DNA from 3 places in the Burkholderia sp. F1 genome. Region 3 is predicted to be linked to each of the others. Evidence: predicted binding sites of a transcription regulator. Region 3 holds the regulator's gene; each other region holds the start of a gene.

Region 1 (5,872 bases), 410 kb from region 3:
CCCTGCTGGTGGCCCTGCTCGTAGCCGGCCTGGTAGCCGTGCGCCTGGCCCTCGACGTGACCGGTCGACAGGCCTTCCGCGTGCGCGGCGTCGCGCACGCGCTGCAATTCCTCGGCGAGCGCGGCGGCCGCCGCCGCCGCGGTGTCGGGCGGCGGCGGGGGAGGCGGCGGGTCGAACGACGCCATCTCCCAGCGCTGGTAGGCGCTGACGTCTCCCGCGCGTTCGCTCGCCGGATCAGACATATGCGTCTTCCGCCTTGCCGCCGATCACGATCTGGCCGCCTTCGGCGAGGTTGCGCACGATCTGCAGGATGCGGCGCTGCTGCGTCTCGACTTCGGACACGCGCACCGGGCCGCGCGCGTCGAGATCCTCGGCGAGCAGTTCGGCCGCGCGCTGCGACATGTTCGCCAGGAACTTCTGGCGCAGCGCGGGCGGCGCGCCCTTCAGCGCGATGATCAGCGTTTCCGACTCGACTTCCTTCAGCAGCAGCTGGATCGCGCGATCCTCGAGGTCGAGCAGGTTCTCGAACACGAACATCTGGTCGATGATCTTCTGCGCGAGGTCCGGATCGTACTGGCGGACGTTCTCGAGCACGCCTTCCTCGTGCACCGACGTCATGAAGTTCAGGATCTCGGCCGCGGTGCTGATGCCGCCCATCGGGCTGCGCTTCAGGTTGTCGCTGCCGGACAAGAGGCCCGACAGCACGTCGTCGAGCTCGCGCAGCGCGGCCGGCTGGATGCCGTCGAGCGTCGCGATCCGCAGCAGCACGTCATTGCGCAGCCGCTCGGTGAAGCACGACGCGATCTCGGACGCCTGGTCGCGGTCGAGATGCACGAGGATCGTCGCGACGATTTGCGGATGCTCGTTCTTGATCAGCTCGGCCACCGCGCTCGAATCCATCCACTTCAGGCCTTCGATGCCGCTCGTATCGCTGCCCTGCAGGATGCGGTCGATCAGCACGCCGGCCTTGTCCTCGCCGAGCGCCTTCGTCAGCACCGAGCGGATGTAGTCGTTCGAATCGAGCGACAGCGCGGTGTGCTGTTCGGCTTCCTTCGCGAACTCGTTCAGCACGTTCTCGACCTGCTCGCGCGTGACGTTGCGCAGCGCGGCCATCGTGGCGCCAATCTTCTGCACCTCGCGCGGCGCGAGGAATTTGAATACCTGCGCGGCCTCTTCCTCGCCGATCGACATCAGCAGGAGCGCGCTCTTGGTCAAGCCTTCAGCGTTCATCGTTCACCCAGCTCTTCACGACGGTTGCGACGATCTTCGGATCCTGGCGGGCGATCGTGCGTGCGTAGTCGAGGTTGCGCTCGTAGCGGTGCTTCTCGTTTTCGAAGCCGAGCAGCAGCGCGTCGGCGTCGTCGTTCGCGGCGGCCTTCTCCGGCGCGGGCAGGCCGTCCAGCGCGACCGCGTCTTCCGGCGCCGGCAGCGCGGGCGCGGCCAGCTCGGGCGGCGGGAACGCGCGGCGCATCGCCGGGCGCACCACCGCGAAGTACAGCACCGCCGCGACCGCCGCGATGCCGAGCCACTTCGCGGCTTCCTTCGCCATGTCGATCATGTCCGGCTGGCGGTACCACGGCAGGTCGGCGTACGGATCGCCGGCGGCCGTGAACGTGCTGTTGACGACGTTCACCGAGTCGCCGCGCTTCGCGTCGTAGCCCATCGCGTCCTTCACGAGCTGCTCGACCTGCGCGAGCTTCGCGGGCGGCAGCGGCTGCATCGTCACGTGGCCCTTCGAATCGGCGACCGGCTGGTAGTTGACGACGACCGCGACCGACAGCCGCTTCACGCTGCCCATCGGCTGCTCGACGTGGCGGATCGTCTTGTCGAGCTCGTAGTTGGTCGTCGAATCCTTGCGGTCGCTGACCGGCGTCGTCTGCGGCCCGTTCTGGCCGTTGCCGGCGACGATCGGCGCGGAGGCCGGCTGCGGCGGCGTGTTCGACAGCGCGCCCGGCACGCCCGACGCGCCGCCCTGCGCGAGCTCGGTCGCGGTGCTGGTCTGCTGGCTGCGGATCGCGGTCTGCTGCGGCGTGCCGTTCGGGCCGTAGCTTTCCGAGGTCTGCTCGAGCCGCGCGAAATCGATGTCGGCGCTCACCTGCGAGCGTGCGTTGCCGGTGCCGAAGATCGGCGCGAGGATCGCGTCGATGCGCTTCTGCGTGTTGCGCTCGACCTGCTGCACGTACTTGAGCTGGCTCGCGTCGAGGCCGGTTGCCGACGCCGGCTGCGTCAGCAGGTTGCCGTCCTGGTCGACGATCGTGACGTTCTTCGCGGGCATGTCGGGCACGCCGGACGACACCATCCGCGTGATCGCCAGCACCTGGCCCTCGTCGAGCACGCGGCCCGGGTAGAGGTCGACGAACACGGACGCCGACGGCGCCTCGCGGTCGCGCACGAACACCGACGGCTTCGGGATCGCGAGATGCACGCGCGCCGTGCGCACCGCGTTGATCGATTCGATGGTGCGCTGCAGCTCGCCTTCGAGCGCGCGCTGGTAGTTGATCTGCTCGGCGAACTGGCTGATGCCGAATTTCTGGTTGTCCATCAGCTCGAAGCCGACCGAGCCGCCCTTCGGCAGCCCGAGCGCCGCGAGTTTCAGGCGCGTTTCGTGGACCTGGTTGGCCGGCACGAGGATCGCGCCGCCGGCGTCGGCGAACTTGTATGGAACGTTTGCCTGCTGGAGCGCGGTGATGATCGCACCGCCGTCGCGGTCCGACAGGTTGCTGTACAGCACGCGGTAGTCGGGCGCGCGGGTCCACAGCACGAGGGCGACGATCACGGCGACCGCGAAGGCGGCGGCGATGATGAACGGCAGCTTCGGGTTGCCGCGCATCCGCGCGATGCCCGGAATCCGTTCAGCGAAGCCGCCGAGCCCGAAGTCCACGCCTGCGCCGCCGGCCCCCGGCAGCGCCGCGGCCGCGGCGGCGCCGGGCGCCGGGCTGGCGAGGCCAGTGCGGGCGTCGGGATTGATCAGCGAATTGGCCTGCGAATCCATGCGTCGAGGTTCTCCGGAGCGGGACGACTGAGCCGCTCGGACGAGCGGGCGGACAATGACACGATGCGATTATCGTGACGCCGCCCCCGATCCGATCGCCCGAAAAGAGCCGGGTTTTCCCCGTACTTTCACGGCTTTGCCGGACGGTGCGCTGCTATGCTTTTTCGCGATCCGGTATGGCGGGCGCGCGCGACACGCGCCGACGGCCCGCCCGGCCTGGCCCGAACGGGCCCTCTTTTTTGGATGCGGAGACAGCATGACGGCGAACGTCGGCGGAATCGGTTCGGTATTGCAACAGATGCAGGCGATGGCGGCGCAGGCGGCGAGCGGCGCGGCCAGCCCGACCGCGGCGGTCGCCGGTTCCGGCGCGGCGACGGCCGGGACCTTCGCGAGCGCGATGAAGGCGTCGCTCGACAAGATCAGCGGCGACCAGCAGCACGCGCTCGGCGAGGCGCACGCGTTCGAGGTCGGCGCGCCGAACATCTCGCTGAACGACGTGATGGTCGACATGCAGAAGGCGAACATCGGCTTCCAGTTCGGGCTGCAGGTCCGCAACAAGCTCGTGACCGCGTACAACGAAGTCATGCAGATGCCGGTCTGACCGGCCGGCGATCCGGGGGCCGGCCATCCGGGGGGGGCGGCCGTCCGGCGGGCCCTCGGTTCTGCCTAAAGCTTTTAACTTCCTTTCCGATAACTCCGGGAGTCAGCCGCGTCGCGGGCGCAGGCTATCCAGATCCAACGCATCAACAAGGAGAAGCGCATGTTTTCCCCAGGACACGCTGGAGCCAATGCGTACGCGCGCGTCGGCGTCGAGACGGGGGTGATGGGCGCGTCCCCGCATCGCCTGATCGCAATGCTCTACCAGGGCGCGCGGCAGGCCATCGCGCTCGCGCGCATGCATCTGCAGCAGGGCAACATCGCGGCGCGCGGCGAGGCGATCGGCAAGGCGATCCGCATCGTCGAGAGCGGCCTGCAGACGTCGCTGAACCGCGATGCGGGCGGCGACATCGCGGTGCGCCTCGATGCGCTGTACAGCTACATCGGCAAGCGCCTGCTGCAGGCGAACATGCAGGGCAGCGAGGCCATGCTGGTCGAGGTCGACGGGCTGCTCGCGACGCTCGAGGAAGCGTGGGTCGGCATCGGCCCGGACGTTGCGCGGATGGCCGCCCAACAGGCCGCGGACCAGCAAAGATGAACCGGAAGGACGAGTACTTCGCGCGCTACGAGGCGATCGCGGCCGTGTCCGGCCGGATGCTGCACGCCGCGCGCGGCGCCGACTGGAACGCGCTGTCGGGGCTGCAGGAGGAATACCTGCAGCTCGTCGACGGGTTGAAGGAGGCCGGGCAGGGCATCGCGCTCGACGAGGCCGAACTCGCCCGCAAGCTCGACCTGATTCGCCGCATTCTGGCCGACGACGCCGCGATTCGCGATCTCGCGAGCCCGGAGATCGCGCGGCTGTCCGCGCTGTTCGAGACGCAGCGCTCGACCAAAGTGCTGACCGACCTGTACCGCGCGCGCGCGCGCGGCTGACCGCGCGGGTTGCGCGCGCCCGGCGCCGCCGGTTTCCGAATTCGCATCGATGTTGCAAAGGTGAGCAGGTTCCGATCATGACCGGTATCGACACCGTAGCCGCCGCGTTGCTGGCCAGCCGCCTCGACAGCCTGCTGACCGGCGCCGTGTCGCCGCCGTCCGGCGGCGGGGCGGCCGCGCAGGTCGGCGCGCAGGCCGCCGGCGCCTCCGCGGCGCCGGCGCCGGCGCCGCCTGCGGCGTCGATCCCGCAAGCGTCCGCGCAGACGGCGCTGTCCGACGTCGGGCTCGTGCTCGACGCAATCTCCCGTTTCGGCGGCGACGCGACGCCGGCAGTCGTCGGCCGGACGCCGCTGCTCGCCGATCCGACCGTGCTGCTGGCCGATCCGGCGGCGCAGGCGCCAGGCGGTGCGCGCGCGGCCGTGCCACAGGACGCGGCGCGCCAGGCGGCGCTCCCGTCCGGCCAGGCCGCATCGTCCGCGCAGGCCGCGCGCGATGCGTCGGCCGCGCCGCCAGTCGTGGCGCTGCGCGCCGCGCTCGCGCAGGCCGTGAGCGAAAGCGGCCTGTTCTACGAATCCCATCTCGCGCAATGGCTGGCCGGACAGCGGCCGCTCGCGGCGCTCGCGCGCGAGCCGCAGGCGCGCCTGCTCACGCCCGCCGACGCGCATCCGCCGGCGGCCGACAGCGCGCTCGACGACCTGCTCGACGCCCGCTTGCCGCTGCCGTCGCCCGCGCCTCGCGCGGCGGCCCAGCAGACACCGGGGCAGGGCGTGCCGGCCGGCGCGCCGCCGCGCCCGCCTGCGCATGACTTCCTCGGGCCCGACGCGGTGCAGGCGCGCGGTGCCGGCGCTGCCGACGCGCGCCCCGAAGCCGCCGATTCCCGCTGGACCCCCGCGCGCGCCGCGCTGGCCAACGCAGCGGCGTCCGACGCGCAGGGCGCGGCGCCCGTGACCGTGCATCCGGCCGCCGTGCCGCTCGTGCGCCAGCAGCTCGACGTGCTCGCGACCGACCAGTTCCGCTGGATCGGCGAAGCGTGGCCGGGCGCGCGGCTCGACTGGACGATCGAGCCCGACGACTCGGGCGGGCACGCGGCGCGCGGCGACGACGCCGGCGACGGCATCGCATGGCGCACGCGGCTCACGCTCACGCTGCCGTCGCTCGGCACGGTCGATGCGGAGCTGGTGCTGAACGGCGAGCAGCTCGTCGCGCGGCTGCGCGCGAACGAGGCCGGCGCCGGCCGCCTCGCGCGGCACGAGGCCACGCTGCGGCAGCGGCTGGAGGCGTCGGGGCTGCAGCTCGGCGGGCTGTCGATCCGCGCGGTCGACGGCGCGCCGGACGGCTTCGACGCGATCG
Region 2 (5,872 bases), 920 kb from region 3:
GCCTTTTGTTTTTCCGGCGCCGGCACGATAACGCGATCCGCGCGTGCTAGAGTTTCTGTCCCGCAATCGCTTCAGATTTCGCCGATGAAGAGCCGTCTTGCCGCCGTCGCGCTGTCCGCCCTCCTCCTCGCAACGCTTGCCGCCGCGCCGCTCGCGCACGCGGAGGAAGTCGGCAGCGTCAACACCAATTTCCGCCTGACGGGTTCCGACCGCGTGGTCGTCGAAGCCTACGACGACCCGCTCGTCGCCGGCGTGACCTGCTACGTGTCGCGCGCACGCACCGGCGGGATCAAGGGCTCGCTCGGCCTCGCCGAGGATCCGAGCGAGGCGTCGATCGCGTGCCGGCAGGTCGGCCCGATCAGCTTCACCGGCCCGCTCAAGCAGCAGACCGACGTGTTCAGCGAGCGCATGTCGTTCATCTTCAAGACGCTGCACGTCGTGCGCGTGGTCGACAAGAAGCGCAACACGCTCGTCTACCTGACCTACAGCGACCGGGTCGTCAGCGGCAGCCCGAAGAACGCCGTGACCGCGGTACCCGTGCCGGCCGGCACGACGATCCCCGTCAAGTAAGCGGCGCCCGGCGCGCGGGACTACACTGTCGATTCGCCCGTTCCAGCGCCCGCCATGTCCGCCTCCCGCCTCCGAGATTCCGCCCGCTACTGGCGCACCCCGCTCCTGCCGGATGCGGATCTCGTCACGGCCACCTATCGCGACCACACGTTCACGCCGCACTGGCACGACGCGTACACGATCCCCGTCATCGAAGCAGGCGCCGAACGCTATGTCTGTCGCGGCGCGGGCCATATCGCCGAATCGGGCACCGTCCCCGTGATCAATCCCGGCGAAGTGCACACCGGCTCGCGCGCGGCCGACGACGGCTGGCGCTACCGGGTCTGCTACGCGCCGGTCGAGTTCATCCGGTCGCTCGCGAGCACGATCGCCGGACGCCCGCAGGACGCGCCGTGGTTTCCGCACGACGTGATCCGCGATCCGGATCTCGCGGCCCGGGTCGCGCGGGCGCACCGGATGATGGAGGCCGGCAGCGTTCGCGCGACGGCGCCCCACGAGTACGGGCCGCCTGCCGACGACACCGCGATGCCCGACGCGCCGCGGATCTACGACCCGCTTGCCGCCGAGACGGCGATGCTCGACGCGTTCTCGACACTGATCGTGCGCCACGCGGACGCGCATCTGCGGCCAGCGTCGCTCGCCGCGGACGAACCGCGCGTCGAAGCGATGCGCGAGCGGCTTGCCGCCGATCTGACGTGCGCGGTCACGCTCGACGAGATCGCGCAGGCGGCAGGATTGTCGCCGTTCCATGCGGCGCGCCTGTTCACGCGCACGACCGGCATGCCGCCGCACGCGTGGCGCAACCAGCTGCGGTTGCAGCGCGCGCTCGCGCCGCTGCGCGCGGGCGTGGCCGTCGCCGAGGTCGCCGCCGCCAGCGGCTTCGTCGACCAGAGCCATTTCACCCGGCACTTCAGGCGGATGTTCGGCGTGCCGCCGGGACGCTGGCAGACGCGCTGACGCCCCGGCGCAGCGCTGCGGGCCGCCCGACGCACGGCACGGCATGGCCTCGCCCGGCTGCGCAAGAACGTACAAGCCGCCCGTTCGCCGGCCCGCTATCCTCCCGCATATGGAGGAGCCATCTTGAATCAATCACCCACGTTATCCCCACGCCGTCCGCTGAACGAATGGCTCGACGGCGCCCGCGACACGATCCCGATGATGGTCGGCGCAGCGCCGTTCGGCGTGATCTTCGGCACGCTCGTTGCCGGCGGCCCGCTCGCCGGCTGGCACGGCGCGCTGATGTCGCTGACCGTGTTCGCCGGCTCTGCGCAGTTCATCGCGCTCGGGCTCGTCGCGGGCGGCGCGGGCTTCGTCGTCGTGCTCGCGACGACGCTGATCGTCAACCTGCGCCACCTGCTTTACAGCGCGACGCTCGCGCCGTACGTCGCCCACCTGCCGCTGCGCTGGCGCGCGACGCTCGGCGCGCTGATGACAGACGAGGTGTTCGCGGTCGCGTACGCGCACTACCGGCATTTCCAGCCGGGCGCGATCGGCCCGCACTACTTCTTCGGCTCGGGACTCGCGATGTACGTGAACTGGCAGGTCTGGACGCTCGCCGGCCTGGGGTTCGGCTCGGCATTCCCGGGGCTCCAGTCGCTCGGTCTCGACTTCGCGATGGCGGCGACCTTCATCGCGATCGTCGTGCCGCAACTGGGCACGCTGCGCTACTTCTCGGCCGCCGCGACGGCCGGCGTGCTCGCGTATTACTGGCAGGGCTGGCCGTACAAGCTCGGCCTGCTGGGCGCAGTCGCGGCGGGCGTCGTCGTCGGCGTCGCGCTGACGCTGCTGCAGGAGCGCGCGCGCGCCGGCTCGCACCCGGAGGCCGCATCGTGAGCTACGCGCTGCTGATCCTCGGCATGGCCGCCATCACCTATGCGATCCGCGCAACGCTGTTCCTGTTCGGCGAGCGGCTGACATTCCCGCCGCTCGTGCGCACGGCGCTCGGCTTCGTGCCGGTCACCGTGCTGACCGCGATCATCGTGCCGATGACCGTGTCGCCGCACGGCGGCGCGGCCGAGCTGACGTGGCGCAATCCGCAGCTCGTCGGCGCGCTCGCCGCAGTGCTCGTGTCGGCGGCGACGCGCCGGCCGCTCGTGACGATCGCGGCCGGGCTCGCGGTGTTCTTCTTCTGGCAGGGTGTGGTGCTGCCGCACGGCTGGCTGCCCGGCTGAACCGGCGCCGGAACGCGCGAGCGCGCGTTCCGCTCAAGTTTCGCGCCGCCCGGCCGATAAACGGTTGAAGACCCGCCGTCGGTCCCGGCGTGAGCCGGACCGTCGACGACGCGCCGGCGCCGGCGTGCGATCCCGGCATCCGGCCGGCGCGGGCCGCCACCGAGACGATTCATGGGCCAGATCACCCTTTCCCTCAAGGACGACACGCTCTCGTCCTTGCGCAAGGACTACGACGCATTCGTGCGCGTGTCGCTGAAACTCGACCCGCAATTCGCGACGCCGTCGTTCGAGGATTTCCTGCGCGCAAAACTGCTCGACAACATGGTGCCGCTCACCGAGCACGCCGTGCAGCGAATGCTGCAGGGCGGCCAGTATGCATGGGCCAAACGCACGCTCGACAAGGAATTCCCCGACGTCGTCGCGATCCTGATGCGCCAGGCCGGCGAATTCGGCTTTGGCTTCGCGTCGCGTACGGAATGGACGCCCGACGAGCTGGCGAAGGCGTGCCGCGACTGGGCGAAGGCGATCGTCGCCGAAGCGCAGGGCGATGTGACCCTGATCGATCCGCTCGCCGCGCAGATCAAGAGCGCGGTGCAGGACATCCAGGCGCTCGAGGAGCAGATGCAGACGCCCGCCTGGCGGCTCGCGGAATCGCTGCGGCAGCGGATCTACGAAGCCAAGCTCGCGTGCGAGATGAGCGTCGGCAGCACGGCGCGCGACAAGCTCGGCGAACTGCGCGGGCTGCTGCGGCTGGCGCTTGCGCACGGCTCGTTCCAGAAGGCGGAAGCGCAGCAGATCATGGAATACCTGCGGCTCCTGAAGCCGGAAATCTTCGTCGAGGAACCATACGACGTGTTCGCGCGCCTTGCCGCGTGGCTGCGCAGCGTGTTCTCGCCGCCCGCGATGCGCACGCAACAGGGCCAGACGCCCGAACAGCGCCGACCGTGACCGCGCGCTCGCGCCCATGAACAACGGCCCGGTCCGCGCGATGCGAACCGGGCCGCCGGGTTGACGCCGCCGGCACGACGCGCCTTCCGGGGCGACCGTCGCGCGGCGGACGAACGACGTTACTGCGTGGCGCCTTCGGCCGACGCACCGCCCTTCACGCCAATCGATGCGTCGCCGTCGGCGGCTTCGCCGGCCTTCGCCTTCGCGGCGTTGGCATGACCCTTCGCCGACTTCGCGGCGTGCTTGACGTGCTTCTTCGTCGAGTGGACGGCCGACGACGCGGCGTCCTTCGCCTCGTCGGTCGCCGAGCTCATTGCGCCGGTCGCGCCGCCCGACGCATCGGTGCCGCCCTGCACGCCCGCACCGGCGGCCGGCGTCTGCACCTGCACGCCGGCGCCTGCCGAGCCCTGTGCGCCCGCAGTCTGCGCGAACGCAGCCGAAGTCGCGAACGCCGTCAGCGCGGCACCGATCAACATCATACGAATCTTGGACATGGCTATCCTCCTCAAGAAGTTGTTGGCGTGGACTGCATCGGTGCGGTCCATCGCGTCCCCCGCCGCAACACGCAGCAGGTACGGCTAGAGACCCGGCGTTCGCGGGACGGGTTCGCCGATCTCGCAGACTGTTACCCACCGTTTCATTTGCTGACGAATGGCTCACACTCTTTAACATCCCGGGCTGACGCCGCATCGCCGCGCTCGCGCGCAGGCCCCCGGTGCCGTATGATGCGGGGCGATTCATCCCGCGCCCCGCGCGCTTTCCTCGTCATGCCCAATCTGGATTTCACGCTGACCGGCGAATTCGTCGAGTTGCACAACCTCCTGAAGATCACCGGCCTCGCCGACAGCGGCGGCTCCGCGAAAGTGATCGTCGCGTCCGGCGCGGTGAAGGTCGACGGCGCAGTCGAACTCCGCAAGACCTGCAAGATCCGCGCAGGCCAGGTCGTGCTGCTCGGCGACACGCGGATCGCGGTGCACGGCGCGTAGCGCAAGCGTCCGGCCGCGCCACGCCGCACCCGACCCTGCCCGCGACAGGGCCATCGCCCCCCCGTTCGACAGGGTGCGAATAAACCCGTAAGCTAGGCGCCTCTCTCAAAATAAACACAGCGCGGGCCGGCACCCGCGCAGGCGCTCATTCCATGTCGCATTCCGGTCTCTCGCGGACGGCCGCCGCGCCGCCCTCCCTGTCCAGTCACGCCGCCGATACCGCGCGTCTCGCCGCCCCGCTCGCCATCGCGCAACTGTCGCAGATGGCGATGAGCGTCACCGACACCGTGCTGCTCGGCTCGCTCGGCCCCGACTCGCTCGCGGCGGGCGGCCTCGGCGCGAACTTCTTCTTCGTCATCGTCACGGTGCTGCAGGGCGTCCTGTCGTCGGTCAGCGTCAGCGTCGCGCACGCGCGCGGCGCGAAAGCCGATCATCGCGTGCCGCACATCTACTGGACGGGCTTCGCGCTGTCCGTGCTGCTCGCGATCCCCGCGATCGTCGCGTTGTCGCTTTCCGAGCCGATCCTGCTGATGTTCCACGAGCCGCCGACGCTCGCGCGCAACGTCGGCGAATACACGGGCATCCTGCGCTTCGCCGCGCTCGGCAGCCTGATCGGCGTCGGCCTGATGCGCTCGTTCCTGCCCGCGATCGGCGCCGCGCGGCGGCTACTGTGGGTGTCGCTCGGCGGCGTCGGCGTCAACGCGGTGCTGAACTACGGGCTGATCCACGGCGCGTTCGGACTGCCGCGCCTCGGCTTTCTCGGCTCCGCGGTCGCGACGACGATCACGATCTGGCTCATGGCGCTCGCGCTCGTGTGGCTGCTGCACAGCCGCCAGCGGTTCAAGCACTTCGTGACCGTGTCGCGTCCGAAGCTGCCGATGATGGGCGAGCTGATCGGCATCGGCTGGCCGGTCGCGATCACGTACGGTGTCGAATCGACGCTGTTCCTCGCCACCGGCCTCACGATCGGCGTGCTCGGCGAGACGTCGCTCGCCGCGCACCAGATCGCGCTGAACGTCGCGTCGGTGGCATTCATGGTGCCGCTCGCGATCGGCCAGGCGGCCAACGTCCGGGTCGGCTACTGGGCCGGCGCGGGCGCGCCGGTCGCCGCGCGCCACGCGGGCTTCGTCGCGCTCGGGCTCGGGGTCGCGTTCATGTCGCTGTCGGGCCTCGTGCTGATCGTCGCGCCGCACGCGA
Region 3 (5,872 bases):
ACGCTCTGGCGGAACGGCGGCGCCGCCGCGCCGGTTGCGAGACGCGCGCGAAAACGCTTCGCGGCGCGCCCCGCCGCCGGCGGGCGGCGGCTTCTGCATCAGTAGCGGTAGTGGTTCGGCTTGAACGGGCCTTGCTTCGACACGCCGATGTACGACGCCTGCTCGTCCGACAGCACCGACAGGTTCGCGCCGATGCGCGCGAGGTGCAGGCGCGCGACCTTCTCGTCAAGGTGCTTCGGCAGCACGTACACCTTGTTCTCGTACTCGCCGCCGCGCGTGAACAGCTCGATCTGCGCGAGGGTCTGGTTCGCGAACGAGTTCGACATCACGAACGACGGGTGGCCGGTCGCGCAGCCGAGGTTCACGAGGCGGCCTTCCGCCAGCAGGATCACGCGCTTGCCGTCCGGGAAGATGATGTGGTCGACCTGCGGCTTGATGTTTTCCCACTGGTACTGGCGGGTCGACGCGACGTCGATTTCCGAGTCGAAGTGGCCGATGTTGCAGACGATCGCGTTGTGGCGCATCGCCTTCATGTGATCGTGGTTGATCACGTGGAAGTTGCCGGTCGCCGTCACGAAGATGTCGGCCTTGTCGGCCGCGTATTCCATCGTCACGACGCGGTAGCCTTCCATCGCCGCCTGCAGCGCGCAGATCGGATCGATTTCAGTGACCCACACGGTCGCGCCGAGGCCGCGCAGCGACTGCGCGCAGCCCTTGCCCACGTCGCCGTAGCCCGCGACGACCGCGACCTTGCCCGCGATCATCACGTCGGTCGCGCGCTTGATGCCGTCGACGAGCGACTCGCGGCAGCCGTACAGGTTGTCGAACTTCGACTTCGTGACCGAGTCGTTCACGTTGAACGCCGGGAACGGCAGGCGGCCGTCCTTTTCCATCTGGTACAGGCGGTGCACGCCGGTCGTCGTTTCTTCGGTGACGCCCTTGATGTGCGCGAGGCGCTTCGAGTACCAGTTCGCGTCGATGTCGAGGTGCTTCGCGATCGACTTGTACAGCGCGACTTCTTCCTCGTTGGTCGGCTTGGCGATCACCGAACGGTCCTTCTCGGCCTTCGAGCCGAGGATCAGCAGCAGCGTCGCGTCGCCGCCGTCGTCGAGGATCATGTTCGCGAATTCGCCGTTCGGCCATTCGAAGATGCGGTGCGAGAACTCCCAGTATTCGTCGAGCGATTCGCCCTTGAACGCGAACACCGGCGTGCCGGACTCGACGATCGCGGCGGCGGCGTGGTCCTGCGTCGAGAAGATGTTGCACGATGCCCAGCGGACTTCGGCGCCGAGCGCCTTCAGCGTCTCGATCAGCACGCCGGTCTGGATCGTCATGTGCAGCGAGCCCGCGATGCGCGCGCCCTTCAGCGGCTGCTGCGCCTTGTATTCGTCGCGGATCTGCACGAGGCCCGGCATTTCGGTCTCGGCGATGTTCAGTTCCTTGCGGCCCCAGCCGGCAAGCGCCATGTCGGCGACGACGAAATCATTGGAAGCTTTGGAATCGATGACGGCGTTCATCACGCCCTCCTTTCTAAAAAAAGTTCTAGAAAATGGTGACGTGAGCGCCGTTCAGGAAGCGGGAGCCGGCGCATTGCGCCGCGGCCCGGCCGCTTGGTGAAGCTTTCCGAGCCTGGCGGACACGGGATGGTCCGTCGCAACGCTCCTCGGAAAACGGGTGGGATTGTAGCAAATCGGCGGGAATATTGCGTACCCGCCTTGCGTGCGCTTGAAAGGGGTCAGTTCTCCGCGCCGACCCACGCCTGCTCGCGCAGCCGCGCGCGCAGCCGCGCGACCGCCTGGCTGTGCAGCTGGCACACGCGCGACTCGCTCACTTCCAGCACCGCGCCGATCTCGCGCAGGTTCAGCCCGCGTTCGTAGTACAGCGACATCAGCAGCTTCTCGCGCTCCGGCAGCCGCTCGATCGCCTCGACCAGCGCCTCGCGCAGGTGCTCGTCGAGCAGCGACGACAGCGGATCGGCGTGATCGACGCGATAGCGGTCGAGGAACGGCTCGTCGTCGGCCGCGCGGTCGAAATCCTCGTAGTAGATGAGCTGGCTGCCGTGCAGGTCCTGCAGCATCCCCTGGTATTCGTCGAGCGGCATGTTCAGGTGCTGCGCGATCTCGGCCTCGCTCGCCGCGCGGCCGAGGTGCTGCTCGACCTGGTGCACCGCATGCTCGACCTCGCGCGACGTCTTGCGCAGGCTGCGCGGCAGCCAGTCGTTGCTGCGCAGCTCGTCGAGCATCGCGCCGCGGATCCGCTGCGTCGCGTAGGTCTCGAATTGCGCGCCCTGGTCTTCCTTGTAGCGCCCGGCCGCGTCCATCAGGCCGATCATCCCGGCCTGGATCAGGTCGTCGAGATCGACGCTCGCCGGCATCTTCGCGACGAGCTGCAGGCCCAGGCGGCGCACGAGCGGCGCGTATTGCGCGAGCACGTCAGCCTGAGAAATCTTTCCTTGAGCGTTGTACATCATGGCTCTCTCCCTCCGGTGGCCCTCACGCGGCGTGCGCCGCGCCCGCCTCGAACGACGTGCTGCCGCCCGCGCGCGCCGCTCCGGCGCCCGGCCGCGGACGCAGCGGCCAGTACAGCAGGTCGGCGGCAATCTGCCGGTAATCGCGCGCGGCCGGCGACGACGGAAACGCGTCGACCGCCGTGCGCACGAGCTCGCGCGCATGCTCGACGAGCGGATCGGCGCTCACGCAGCCCGCGTCGGCGATCGACACGGTCAGGTAGCGGCTCGCGACGCCCGCGAGGTTGTCGAACGCGGTCTTCGCGTCGGCGTGGCTGCCGACGTGATTGGTCAGCACGCGGAACTGCGCGATCGCATGCGCGAAATGCAGCCGCTTCATGCATGCGTACGCTTCGGTGATCGCCTGCGCGGCGACGCGCGTGACGATCAGCACGTCGTGCGCTTCGCGCGCGAGCGCCGAGAACCCGCCGTCGGCGTCGAGCTGCGCATCGACGAGCACGATGTCGGCCGGGCCGTCGACGAAGTCGCTGAGCTGCGCGTCGCTGTAGCCCGCGCGCGCGAGCCGCGACGCGGCGCACACGCCGAACCCGGCGGCCACGCGCATGCGCTCGCCGTCCCGCAGCCAGGAGCCGGCGAGCGTCGCGGCGGCCGAATGCACGTCCGCGCGCTCGTCGACGACGAGCACGTCCTTGCCCAGCGCGGCCAGCGCCGCGGCCAGGTTCACGACGGTCGACGTGCAGCCGACGCCCGCCGGCCCGCCCGCCACCGCAACGATCCTCGATGCGCGCCCGGCCAGCAGGCGCCGCAGTCCTTCGGCCTGGTCGATCATCCTTTTATCCAAAACGCACCTCGTGCAGCTCGGCGGTCGAACGTGCGGTCAACGCAGAAAGCAGCGTCGGCATGTCCTCGTCCTGCGGCACGAAGGGCGAGCCGTCGCGCGGCACACAGAAGGCACTCTTCATCAGGAATTTCTTCGTCGCGACGTACAGGTTCTCCGGCACCTTCTGGCCGGTCGACACGTAGTGGACGGGCAGCTTGTAGCGGATCACCGTGTCGAGCACGCCGCCGAGGTGGGTCGCCTCGTCGAGCTTCGTGAGGATGCAGCCGGCGAGCTCCGCGGATGCCGCGTCCGGATGGCCGGCCGCGCTGCGGTACGCCTGAACGACCTCGTTGAGCGTGTCGCCGTGGCTCGTCGCGTTGAGCAGCAGGAGGCGCTGCACCGGCGTGTTCGCGCCGTGCAGCATCGCGATCTGGTCGGACACCGCGCGGTCGCGCTGGCTCATGCCGATCGTGTCGATCAGCACGATGTGCTTGTTGCGCAGCTCGGACAGCGCGAGCTGCAGGTCGCCGGCGTCCTTCACCGCGTGCACGGGCACGCCGAGGATCTTGCCGAAGATCCGCAGTTGCTCGTGGCCGCCGATCCGGTAGCTGTCGGTCGTGAGCAGCGCGACCTTGCTCGCGCCGAAGCGCATCACGCAGCGCGCGGCGAGCTTCGCGGTGGTCGTCGTCTTGCCGACGCCCGTCGGCCCCATCAGCGCGAACACGCCGCCGCGCTCCATCAGCGCTTCCTCGCTGTCGAGCACCGGCAGGTTCGACTCGAGCACCGACTGCGCCCATTCGGCCGCCTGCTCGAACGTCTGCTCGCCTTCGCCCTGCGGCAGGTTGTCGACCATCATCCGCACGAGCTGCGCGGAGAAGCCGGCCGCGAACAGATGCTTCGTCAGCGCGCCGTGCACCGGGCTGCGGCGCTGGCGCTCATGCCACATCAGGCTGTCGAACTGCTCCTCCATCATCCCGCGCAGCGAGCCGAGCTCGTTCATCACCGTGTCGTTGACGATCCGCTCGATGCGCGCCTTCACCGCGTCGGCCACCGCGGCGGCCGTGTCTTCAGGCACGCGCGCGCGGTCCGCCGCCTTCGGGGCCGGCGCGGCGGCGTGGCGGCGCGGCGCGGCGTCGTCCGCCGGCACGCGGCGCGCGACGTTGCGCACGATGTCGCGCGCCCACTCGGGCGGCGTCGCTTCGTGCGCGGCGCGCGGCGCGACTTCCGCCGCCGGCGCGGACTGCGCGCGCGCGATCAGCGCTTCGCGCTGCTGCGTCAGGCGCTTCGCGTGCTCGACAAGCCACGGCGCGGGTTCGGAAGGGGCGGCAGGCGATCCTGCGGCGGGCGATCCCGCGGCAGGCGATCCTGCGGCGGACGCAGCGGCGGCGGCAGAACCCGCCACCGGCGCCGCCGGCGCGTCGGTCGTCTCGGCGCTCGCGCCGAACACCGACGAAAACACGTCCGGCAAGCCGCCGTCGCCCATCGCATACGGATTGACGGCCGAACGCGGCGCCGCGCCCGCCGGCGTCAGCGCGCCGGCCCGGAACGCCGCGCCGGGCAGCGCGGCTGCGCCGGCCGCGCCCGGCGGCGTGATCGCCGACAGTTCGGCGTCGGCGAGCGCGACGATTTCGACACTGCCGTCATCGAGCGTGCGGTTCGACAGCACGACGGCGTCGGCGCCGAGCGCCTCGCGCACGAGCCGCAGCGCGTCGCGGCTCGTCGGCCCGGTGAATTTGCGAATGTTCAAGCGGAACCCCCGATGACGTTAACGACCTTGATCGTGCGTGTATCCGGCACTTCGGCATACGACAGCACTTTCAATTGCGGCAGGCTGCGGCGCAGGAAGCGCGCGAGCATCGCACGCAGCGCGTGCTGCACGAGCAGCACGGGCGGCAGCCCGAGATTCTGTTGACGCAGCAGCGCTTGCTGCGTGCCGGTCAGGAGTGCGTGCGCGAGGCCGGGCTCGAGGCCCGGGTTCGCGCCCGTGGCGAGCGCCTGCGACAGCACGCGCTCGAGATTCGCGTCGAGGCCCATCACCTGCATCTCGCCCGAGCCCGGATACCACTGCTGCGTGATCGCGCGGCCGAGCGCGAGCCGCACCGCGGCCGTGATGTCGAATGCGTCGGTGATGCGGCCCGCGTGCTCGGACACGGCTTCGAGGATCGTGCGCATGTCGCGGATCGGCACGCCTTCCTCGAGCAGGTTCTGCAGCACCTTCTGCAGCGTCGTCAGCGAAATCGTCTTCGGCACGAGGTCCTCGACGAGCGACGGCGCGTCCTTGCCGGTGCGCTCGATCAGCGCCTGCACTTCCTGGCGGCCGAGCAGCTCGGCCGCGTGCTGGACGACCAGGTGGTTCAGGTGGGTCGCGACGACCGTGCTCGCGTCGACCACCGTGTAGCCGTACACCTGCGCCTGCTCGCGCATCGCGACGTCGACCCACACGGCCGGCAGCCCGAACGCCGGGTCGGTGGTCAGCGCGCCGGGCAGCGCGGCCGTCACCTGGCCCGGGTTGATCGCGAGCCACTGGCCCGGGAACACTTCGCCGATGCCGATCTCGACGCCCTTCAGCGCGATCCGGTAGCCGT

What was found. The regulator FliA, encoded in region 3, starts transcription of late flagellar genes. The targets are predictions, from matches to a motif close to CTAAAGTTTNNNNNNNNNNNGCCGNTA.
Region 1: fliS (flagellar export chaperone FliS) is a predicted target of FliA. The motif match lies at 3,659-3,685, and genes of this name have one in related genera.
Region 2: ACFIMZ_RS05925 (DUF4088 family protein) is a predicted target of FliA. The motif match lies at 2,774-2,800, and genes of this name have one in related genera.

The regions. Positions count from the first base shown of each region.
Region 1 is NZ_CP172421.1:3,895,922-3,901,793, reverse strand. It holds gene fliH (flagellar assembly protein FliH) at 1-242, opposite strand, end outside; gene fliG (flagellar motor switch protein FliG) at 235-1,230, opposite strand; gene fliF (flagellar basal-body MS-ring/collar protein FliF) at 1,220-2,992, opposite strand; gene fliE (flagellar hook-basal body complex protein FliE) at 3,249-3,593, shown strand; gene fliS (flagellar export chaperone FliS) at 3,753-4,187, shown strand; gene ACFIMZ_RS18390 (flagellar protein FliT) at 4,184-4,522, shown strand; gene ACFIMZ_RS18385 (flagellar hook-length control protein FliK) at 4,600-5,872, shown strand, end outside.
Region 2 is NZ_CP172421.1:1,211,499-1,217,370, reverse strand. It holds gene ACFIMZ_RS05945 (CreA family protein) at 85-570, shown strand; gene ACFIMZ_RS05940 (AraC family transcriptional regulator) at 625-1,527, shown strand; gene ACFIMZ_RS05935 (AzlC family ABC transporter permease) at 1,651-2,403, shown strand; gene ACFIMZ_RS05930 (AzlD domain-containing protein) at 2,400-2,741, shown strand; gene ACFIMZ_RS05925 (DUF4088 family protein) at 2,913-3,689, shown strand; gene ACFIMZ_RS05920 (hypothetical protein) at 3,809-4,183, opposite strand; gene ACFIMZ_RS05915 (RNA-binding S4 domain-containing protein) at 4,457-4,675, shown strand; gene norM (multidrug efflux MATE transporter NorM) at 4,828-5,872, shown strand, end outside.
Region 3 is NZ_CP172421.1:293,992-299,863, reverse strand. It holds gene ahcY (adenosylhomocysteinase) at 99-1,517, opposite strand; S-adenosyl-L-homocysteine riboswitch at 1,553-1,671, opposite strand; gene ACFIMZ_RS01385 (RNA polymerase sigma factor FliA) at 1,736-2,470, opposite strand; gene ACFIMZ_RS01380 (MinD/ParA family ATP-binding protein) at 2,493-3,308, opposite strand; gene flhF (flagellar biosynthesis protein FlhF) at 3,301-5,034, opposite strand; gene flhA (flagellar biosynthesis protein FlhA) at 5,031-5,872, opposite strand, start outside.